3 regions of the Paenibacillus sp. UMB4589-SE434 genome follow, and region 1 is predicted to be linked to each of the others. Evidence: predicted binding sites of a transcription regulator. Region 1 holds the regulator's gene; each other region holds the start of a gene.
The links. Region 1 encodes Rex, which represses fermentation and respiration genes when NADH is low (regulators of the CRP and FNR family bind a similar motif). Its sites were predicted from a motif close to TTGTGAAATATTTCACAA; they were not measured.
Positions count from the first base shown of each region.

Region 2: the regulator Rex is predicted to act here: its motif matches at 1,711-1,728, upstream of adhE (bifunctional acetaldehyde-CoA/alcohol dehydrogenase).
Region 3: the regulator Rex is predicted to act here: its motif matches at 1,621-1,638, upstream of QP775_RS11530 (flavocytochrome c).

Region 1 is NZ_JASOYK010000001.1:319,917-323,206, forward strand. It holds gene dinG (ATP-dependent DNA helicase DinG) at 1-1,548, shown strand, start outside; gene QP775_RS01540 (redox-sensing transcriptional repressor Rex) at 1,592-2,266, shown strand; gene QP775_RS01545 (amidohydrolase) at 2,241-3,290, shown strand, end outside.
Region 2 is NZ_JASOYK010000001.1:90,242-93,531, forward strand. It holds gene QP775_RS00390 (hypothetical protein) at 1-333, shown strand, start outside; gene QP775_RS00395 (Crp/Fnr family transcriptional regulator) at 551-1,261, opposite strand; gene adhE (bifunctional acetaldehyde-CoA/alcohol dehydrogenase) at 1,825-3,290, shown strand, end outside.
Region 3 is NZ_JASOYK010000002.1:298,066-301,355, reverse strand. It holds gene QP775_RS11530 (flavocytochrome c) at 53-1,468, opposite strand; gene QP775_RS11525 (formate/nitrite transporter family protein) at 1,932-2,813, opposite strand; gene QP775_RS11520 (hypothetical protein) at 3,097-3,290, shown strand, end outside.

The sequences.
Region 1 (3,290 bases):
GATGTTATCATTACGAATCACTCTTTGTTGTTCACTGACGTGATCGCAGAGCATCGACTGCTGCCTGCCTATGAACACCTGGTCATTGATGAAGCGCATCATTTTGAAGAGACAGCAGGGAAGCATCTTGGTCTTCACTTGCAATACTTTTCACTAATTCATCCCCTTATTCGATTGTTTAAGGACAGCAAGAACGGGGCGCTTATTCTTCTACAGATGCGTTTGCGTCTATCAGGCAACGAGAAAGCGATGATTTGGGCTGAGGGCATTGAGAAGCTGCTCACTCAGCTTGCGGATGTACGAGAAGTGTGGGATCGGATGAACGATGCATTGTTCCAACTAATGCCACCGCCTGAAGCGGGTCAGGCGGAAGCAGGGCAATCCGTACTGAGGCTGCAGTCACAATCACGGCCAGAGTCTTGGAGCGGTGTAACTGAGTTGGAAGAAGATGTGCATGTACGTTTAAGTGACATCGTTCGAACGGGTGAGAAGTTGGTCAATGAGTGGAAAGATGTTGATGATGAAGAACTGCAAGCCGTTGTTGTTGATGTTACAGGGCTATTTAAAGATTTAGCTGAAGTCAGAGATGAATTCAGGCAATTTATGAAGGGTACGGAACCTGATACTGTTTATTGGATGGAAGGCAACATGCAGTACCGTCATAAATCAATGCAGATGTACGGCGTGCCAGTTGACGTAAGCGAAGCTTTAAATCGTTATTTCTTCGAACCGAAGAAAAGCATTATTTTAACATCGGCGACATTATCTGTTGACAAGTCGTTCCAGTTCGTGGAAGAACAGATTGGTTTGAAGGAAGCTGCACGGGATGGTAGGCTGCACAGCGTGATTTTACCTTCTCCATTTAATTACCGAGAACAAGCACTGGTTGTTATTCCGCGAGATTTTCCTACTGTTAAAGGTTCAGGTGACCCGCTATTTAACAGCAAGCTGGCTCAATCGATAGGGGATATTGCCAAAGTAACCCGCGGCCGCATGCTCGTACTCTTTACATCTTATCGCATGCTCAAAGATGTTTATGAACAGCTCAAAGATTCGCTAGCGCCGCATGGAATTCAAGTGCTGGGACAAGGGATGGATAGCGGCAACCGGAGTAAGCTGACTCGAAGATTTCAGGAGCAGACGTCTTCTGTGCTGCTGGGTACAAGCAGCTTCTGGGAGGGTGTAGATATTCCTGGTGATGCACTTACTTGCCTCGCTATTGTTCGATTGCCGTTCCAGCCGCCGAATCATCCGCTTGTAGAAGCGAAGTCGGATCGCCTGAAAAGACAGAAGCAAAACCCGTTTCGCAAGCTGTCTATACCGCAAGCCGTCATTCGATTTAAGCAGGGATTTGGACGTTTGGTACGTACAACTCGGGATAAAGGAATCGTCATCATTTATGATACGCGTGTAATTGAGACAAGTTATGGCAAGCATTTCTTATACTCGCTGCCAGGTCCGAAGATGGAACATATGGCGACGGATCAACTAGTGCCTCGGATCGAAACCTGGTTAGAAGATAACGAAACGATAGACAATAACAGCTAAGAACTCTACAACTGTATTTAACTATCGAGAGGGGGCTCTATCGATGAAGACGTTAAAAATATCAGAAGCAGTCGTTCGTCGACTACCGATTTACCTGCGCCATCTGTTGGAATTAAAGCAACGTGAGGTTCTGACTGTATCCTCGCAGGATCTTGGGCAGAAGCTGGATTTGAATCCGGCTCAGATTCGCAAAGATTTGGCTTATTTCGGAGATTTCGGACGCAAAGGGATCGGCTATGACGTGTCGTATTTGATTGAGCAGATCAAGCATATTCTAAAGCTGGATCAGAAAGTGCACGTTGGTTTGGTTGGTGCTGGTAAGCTAGGACATGCCTTATGTAATTACACGGTATATTTGAATGATAACATGAAGATTGTAGCCGTATTTGATGCGCAGCCTTCCAAAATAAATACGACTATTAACAATCTACGCGTTCAACCGATGGAAGAATTACAATCTACCGTGATCGAGAATCGTATCCGTATTGGGATAATTACTGTACCCGCACTGGAAGCACAGCAAGTCGCAGATCAATTCGTTCAGGCGGGAGTTGAGGCGATTTTGAACTTTGCACCTGTTATTTTAAAAGTTCCAGCGCATATCCGTGTGCATACGGCTGACTTTACGACTGATCTGTTCAGCCTGGCGTATTATTTACAAGATGATGAAGAAGGAAAGGACACGGTGACACATGACGACAACATTAATCGTACGTAATGGCTTATTTGCACAATTGCAGCCAGATGCGACTAGTTCGACTCTCAAAGGATATATGGTAGTTGAAAATGGTCGGATCATGCATATTGGTGCAGATTTGCCTGAACAATATCATCAAGCCGATGCGCAAATTATTGATGGGAACGGGCTGTTCTTTATGCCTGGTCTTGTGAACACGCATGGGCATGCTGCCATGACGCTGCTTCGTGGTTATGGCGACGATATGGTGCTTCAAAGATGGCTGGAAGAGAAAATGTGGCCTATGGAAGGAAAGTTTACGGATCAGGATGTATACTGGGGCACTGCATTGGCTGTTCTGGAAATGTTAAAGGGCGGCACGACTACCTTTGTTGATATGTACGATCATATGAATGAAGTAGCAAAGGTAAGCGAGCAGGCGGGTATCCGTGCAGCACTGATGCGTGGTGCAATCGGCTTGTGCAGTGATGAGGTACAGCAGATGAAGCTGAATGAAGCGGTCCAATTCGCGAAAGATTGGAACGGTCAGGCGGAAGGGCGCATTACGACAATGCTAGCCCCTCATGCTCCTTATACGTGTCCACCAGCGTTTATAGAGAAATTCGTACAGGCAGCGCACGATATGGATTTGATGCTGCATACACATATGTCTGAGACACGAGCGGAAGTAGAGCAGAACGTCAAAGATTATGGCCTGCGTCCAGTAGCTCATCTCGAGAAATTGGGCTTCTTTAGCCGACCGTCCTTTGTAGCTCATGGTGTTCATTTGACAGATGAAGAAATTGAAGTGCTTGCACGTCATCATGTAGGTGTATCTCATAATCCAGCTAGCAACTTGAAGCTTGCGAGTGGGATTGCAAGAGTTGTAGATCTTCAACGCGCTGGAGTTAATGTATCCCTGGGAACGGACGGTGCGGCAAGCAACAACAACTTGGATATGTTCCAGGAAATGCGACTGGCAGCAATGATTCATAAAGGGGTATCGGGCGATCCAACGGCTGTTCCTGCCGCAGAGGCGATGCGTATGGCTACGATTAATGGTGCG
Region 2 (3,290 bases), 230 kb from region 1:
GTGAAAGAGCTTGATGTAGATACAAGCAGTGTGCCGATGCCAAGTATTGACTTGAGTATAGACGGCGGCAAGCTTGCTCCGCATTTAACGAATACGTATGCGATTCCGTGGCAGGAGAACTGCACACTGGCTGATATATTTGAACAATTCGGGCACATAAGAATGGCAGAGAACGGCACCGAGATTAAGCAAATAGGCGACAAGCCGCTGCCTAAAGACACGGTTGCGCGTGTAAAGGTAAATAACAAAGTTATACCTTCAGATCAGATGCTTACTTTTCTGATTCAATCCGATGATCATATTGAGATCGATATTGATAACAAGACCCCATAAGAAGCCTTGCTCCTTAGCAGCTGAACAAGCTGTGTGAGGACAAGGCTTTTGTTATGGAAGTATGCTCTCACTTCTGCATAACATACGAAGTAAGGCATAGATGCGGCCAAAGGCAAAAAATCGCGCTGCAAGGTGACCGTTTGCAGCGCGATTATGTCATAGCTAGAGAGGAGGTGTAGCAGTGGAGGGTGATTGAACCAAATTGTTTCCGGTATCTCTAAATTCGGCAAATTTCCTTTGGACACATTTCACAATGACATACATCCTGCAGATGCTCCAATTCACGTATTACGATCATGCCATTGTCATATTCCAAGACGCCTTTCTTGCGCAGGTCGCTCAGCATCCGGTTTACACTTTCACGAGTTGCGCCTATCATGTTGGAGAGGTCTGTATGGGTTATCTTTTTATTAATAAGTTTCCCGCCATCTTCCAGTTCTTGACCGTACGTGTTCGATAGCCGAATCAATGTAGAGCATAGTGCGCCTGGCTTACCATACATCATCAGATCGCGGAATTTCGTCTGCGTCAAGCGGTGGTGAATTCCCATCCACTTCATAAAATCTATTGAGAAGTCGCAATGCTGACAGATTAGCACCTCCAGATCACGCTGCTCGATCAGGCCAACTTCACCTTCTTCAATGACTTCAGCAGTAAAGCTGTGCTTTGTACTGTGGAAAGGATCGACTTGACCGACAAGATCTCCGGCTTGATACATATATAAAATAAGTTCTTTACCTTCATCCGTTGATTTGGTAACTTTGACACGTCCGCTCTTCAACATAAACAACTTGTCTGCCGTGTCGCCTTCCCAAAATAGGTGAGAGCCTTCGGGGTACGTGCGATCCTTTGCTATGGAAAGGATACGTTCTCGGTTCTGATCCGAGAAACAAGTAATATTTGAATTGTCTCCGTATTGTTCGCTCATATGTTCCACTCCGTTCTCCTCCAATAGGTCTCTAGGCTCATGGTATTAGATTTAGCTGTTAACTACCTCATAGAAACCTTGTGACTTGTTTCACTATTTAATACGTTACTTATATATTGGACGTTCCAGTGATTATTGTCAATTTAATTTATAATTTAAATGAATTTATGAGAACAATTGTTGAACATTGTGCATATATAGTGAAGTTTTTCGTTTTGATGCAGCATGCTGACTATAAATATGCCCACTGTGAGTGTGAAATACCCAAAACAAATCTATCCAACAATGGGGCATACCTTGTATTGTATAACATCGGCCAATCTGTTAAACAGGTGCTGTGGATGCGTTTTTATACAATATTAAAAGCACGCCAACAAAGTTATTTAAAAATGTTTTTACTACGTGAAAAAAATCACTTGATATTTACAGAACTTCGTATTATGATTGAGTTGTGAAATGATTCACATAATAAATTTTAGATCTGACACCCTGATCCAATAGATAACAGGTATAATAGAACGGAGATCGGTGTTTGGTAAATATACCCTTACTGGAGGCGGAGAATGATGGCAAAAGCAGAAGTGAAACCAACTGTAGAGATGAAGGAAGCAACAAATGTCGAAGCGCATATTCAACAACTGATTAATCGTGCGAAGAAGGCTCATGAAGCATTTATGTCCATGAACCAGGAGCAGATCGATGTTGTTGTTCAACAAATGGCGCTTGCCGGTCTTGACAAGCATATGATGCTTGCCAAACTCGCAGTAGAGGAAACGGGTCGTGGTGTATACGAAGACAAAATCACGAAAAACATTTTTGCAACGGAATACATTCATAATCATATCAAATATGCCAAAACGGTTGGTGTAATTGAAGACAATGATTATGATAACTGTGTAAAAATCGCAGAGCCTGTCGGCATTGTAATGGGCGTAACACCGGTTACGAATCCGACTTCAACGACCATGTTTAAGGCGCTTATCTCCATTAAGACACGGAACCCGATCATCTTTGCTTTCCATCCATCCGCACAGAAGTGCAGTGCCGAAGCAGCAAGAGTGCTGGCAGAAGCCGCAGTGAAGTACGGTGCGCCTGAACACTGTATCCAATGGATTGAGATGCCTTCGATGGAAGCTACCAACGCCTTGATGAATCATCCTGATGTAGCGTTGATCCTGGCAACAGGCGGTTCTGGAATGGTTCGAGCAGCATACAGCGCTGGCAAGCCAGCACTGGGTGTAGGACCTGGTAACGTACCTTGCTTCATTGAGAAAAGTGCGAAGCTGGATCAGGCCGTAACGGACTTGATTTTGTCCAAAACATTTGATAACGGTATGATCTGTGCATCGGAACAGGCGGTTATTATTGAGGAACCGGTATACAACGAAGTGAAAAAATTAATGCAGTATTACGGCTGCTATTTTACTAATAAAGAAGAAACAGCGAAATTGCAAGCGATGGCGATCAAGGCAGAGACTTGCGCAGTAAATCCGAACATTGTTGGTCAACCAGCAACTAAGATCGCTGAAATGGCTGGCATCAAAGTGCCTGCCGACACCAAGATACTGGTGGCTGAACTCGACGGAGTAGGACCTAAATTCCCGTTGTCTGCTGAGAAATTAAGCCCTGTGCTTGCTTGTTATAAAGTAAAAACAGCGCAAGAAGGCATCGATCGTGCAGCTGAAATCGTCGCTTTCGGCGGTATGGGCCACTCCTCGGTTATTCATTCGAATAACGAAGAGGTGATTGCAAAGTTCGGTGATCGCTTGCCTACTGGACGTATTCTCGTTAACTCGCCGTCGACTCACGGAGCAATCGGCGATTTGTACAATACCAACATTCCATCTCTTACACTGGGCTGTGGTTCTTATGGTCGCAACTCGACTTCGAACAACGTATCGGCAGTTAATCTTATTAACATCAAACGGGTGGCGAAGCGTACAGTGAACATGCAATGGTTTAAAGTTCCTAACAAAGTGTATTTTGAAAAAGGCTCCACACAATACTTGGCGAAAATGCCGGATATCGA
Region 3 (3,290 bases), on a different contig from region 1:
CATTTTAATCTTATACTCCCTGTATAGAAACAGTAATACGAATTAGGCCATGTTAGGATTTAACTAACTTTGCTGCGTTCGTGCCTGCAATTTTGCCAAATGTAATAATATCAGCCAAGGCGTTGCCACCAAGACGGTTACCGCCGTGTACGCCGCCAGTTACCTCGCCCGCTGCATATAAGCCATTAATAATGGTACCATCCTCTTTTAACACCTGTGCATCTGTATTAATTTTGAGACCGCCCATCGTATGGTGAACGGCAGGTGTAACCTCAATAGCATAATAAGGACCTTTGTTCAGTTCACGAGGCAAGTCAGCACGTTCGAATTGGCTGTCTTTACCCGCTTTGACCAGCTCATTATAAACTTTTACCGAATCAGTCATGACTGCTTTATCCACGTTAAGCTTCTCCGCCAGCGCCTCTACGCTGTCTGCTTCTGCAACCAAGCTCATGTTAAAATATTCTTCTGTTGCTTTTAAGCTGTTACGCATCCCTTTGTCGAAAAATAAAAAGGCGCGTCCGTCTTTTTGGTCCAGAATCGCTTTGGACACGACGTCACGTGTCAACAGCTCATTTACAAACCGCTTACCCTCTTTGTTTAATAAGATTGCCCCGTTGCCACGTACTGCTTCTGTTACCATGACACCTTTATCTGGAACTACGGTCGGGTGTGTCTGTATTTCCGCTATATCTACAAGACCTGCACCAAGCTTGTTGGCCATATCCATCGCTTCACCTGTTGCACCAGGATGATTGGTAGTCGCAAAGCCTTTCAGTTCAGGCTTGTATTTAATGACCATGTCTTGGTTGGCAGAGAATCCGCCCGTTGCCAATACGACAGCCTTTGCATTAATTGTATATTCCTTGCCCTCTTTATCTTTTGCTTTGACACCCGTTACATTACCGTCTTTATCCGTCACGATCTCTGTCAGTTCATTACGTGTACGCACATCGATGCCTTTATCCTTAGCTGTCTTGTCCAATACCGAAGCGATATGAGAGCCCACAGCTGCGCCGCCTGTAGGGCGATGCGTCCGATTCACACTAGCACCCGCCATCCGGCCTACGTCAGACAAGTCTGCGCCAAAGCCCTCAAGCCATTCCACGGAGCCTTTGGCATTAGTCGTTAATACTTGAACAAGATCCGGATTGTTCTTATCATATCCGCCCTTCATCGTATCTTCGAAAAATAACTGCTGGCTGTCTTTAATCCCTTTTGCTATTTGCTGCTTGGTGCCGGCTGCATTTAAGCCGCCAGTAGCACGCGTTGTGTTGCCGCCGACCATCGGCATCTTCTCAAGGACGATAACCTTAGCCCCATCTTCCGTTGCTTTGACTGCAGCTGACAGACCTGCTCCGCCTGCGCCGACCACAACGACATCTGCCGTTTCCCCTTTGCCACCGCAGCCTGCTAACATGGACATCACCATAACAGCCGATAATACTGTTGCTACCCACTTCTTCATTAAAATACTCCCTTTCAGCTTAGTTTAGTGTTAACCCTAGCTTTATCTCTACTGCCATTAAGTGAACAACCACATATCAATGTGATGTTAAATATAGTGAATATTTTCACTTAATAACTCAGTTTTAGCTTATCACGTTATCGATATCATTCATGTGAAAAAGTTCACTTTTGAATTTTGTAATTCATGACACCTAAAATTTGAATTTATTATCAATTCCGTTTTAATACTCCATTATTTAGAAATATTTAGATTGTGCCAACACCTGTGCAGCTTCCTTTCCATTCCTTATAACACCACTATCCCGCTTTGCTCACATGATTCCTGCAAAGTTGCGACAATGGATACCCGCCTGAGCTGCGGGGAGAGTGAAACTAAGGTGCTAAATCCATAATAAAAGACCGCCCCAAAAGCACATTTGCTTCAGAGACAGCCTTGGTCCGCATAATTATATAAATAGATACTAATTGAGATGAGGCTTCACATTTGTAACAGAAGCTCCAGTTGAAGCTTGGGATACGGCTGGTGAACCTACTTTCTCGACAGGTGCATCTGCTCCAGCGTGTGCAGGTTCATACTTCTTCAAATAGGCCATATAATAAGCACCTGCTACAAATACGGCACCCCCGACCAGATTGCCGAGCCACACAGGGATAAAGTTAGTCATATACTGGCCCCAGCTATAGTGCCCTTCGAAGATCGCAGCGGGAATAACAAACATGTTGGCCACCACGTGCTGAAATCCAATCGCAACAAACGCCATTGTTGGAAACCAAATACCGAGAATCTTTCCACTGAAGCTTTTGGAACCATAGGCGAGCCATACGGCCAGCGCTACAAGCCAGTTACATCCAATTCCCGACACGAATGCTTGCAAGAAAGTATCATGAAGCTTATGTCCTGCAATATCAATCGTTTTCTCCAAGTACACGCCGCTTCCTGTTAGCCCTACAATGTGGCCGAAGAAATAGGCAACAAATAATGCACCCAAAAAATTCGTTATTGTAATCACAATCAGGTTACGGATAACCTCTATTGTGGAAATACGTCCCTTCATACGCGCCAATGGCACCGCCATCATGTTGCCGGTTAGCAGTTCACCGCCAGCTAGCAGCACCAGAATCAACCCGACAGGGAACAACGCTGCTCCAATCAAACTGTTTATGCTGCCCCACTCAGCGGGTGCGCCTGCTGTTACACGAATATATAATAAATACCCGAGCGCGATAAACGCACCTGCCAAAAAGCCTAACAGAGCCATCACGCTTAAAGGATTACGAGCCTTTACTACTCCAGTCTCCACGGTAGCTGCTGCAATCTCTTGCGGCTTTAAGTAGCCTGCCATGTTGATTCCTCCTCTATGACTAATCATCTTTATATGTGTGGGATCACGAATGGAAATTAGCTAAAATTCTTATATTTCTATAATAGCTAACCTTCCATATAGATAATGTGCAATATATCACAATCATCTGCAATCTACAGGCTGAAACCTTAAATTCATCTTACCTCTCGTGCTGCACTACTTGTCCACGCACGAGATAACTGCTCGTCACATATTCTATACCAAACATAAAGGACAGTTAGGTTATAAGCCCCACTTTTAATGAGGAGGGAGTAGTATATAAATGCCTAATAATGCCGTCTTTAATACGACATCCACGCAGCTGTACGCACTGCTCACCAATACCTACACCAACCCGGCAGTTGAAGAAGATGCTTCTGCGGCCGCAGCCGCTGCTGGTGTTTCCTTTCGGCTGCCGACAGGTAATGTCAGCGTAGGAGGAAGCCAAAACTTGCTGTTACAAATTTCAAATCCGTC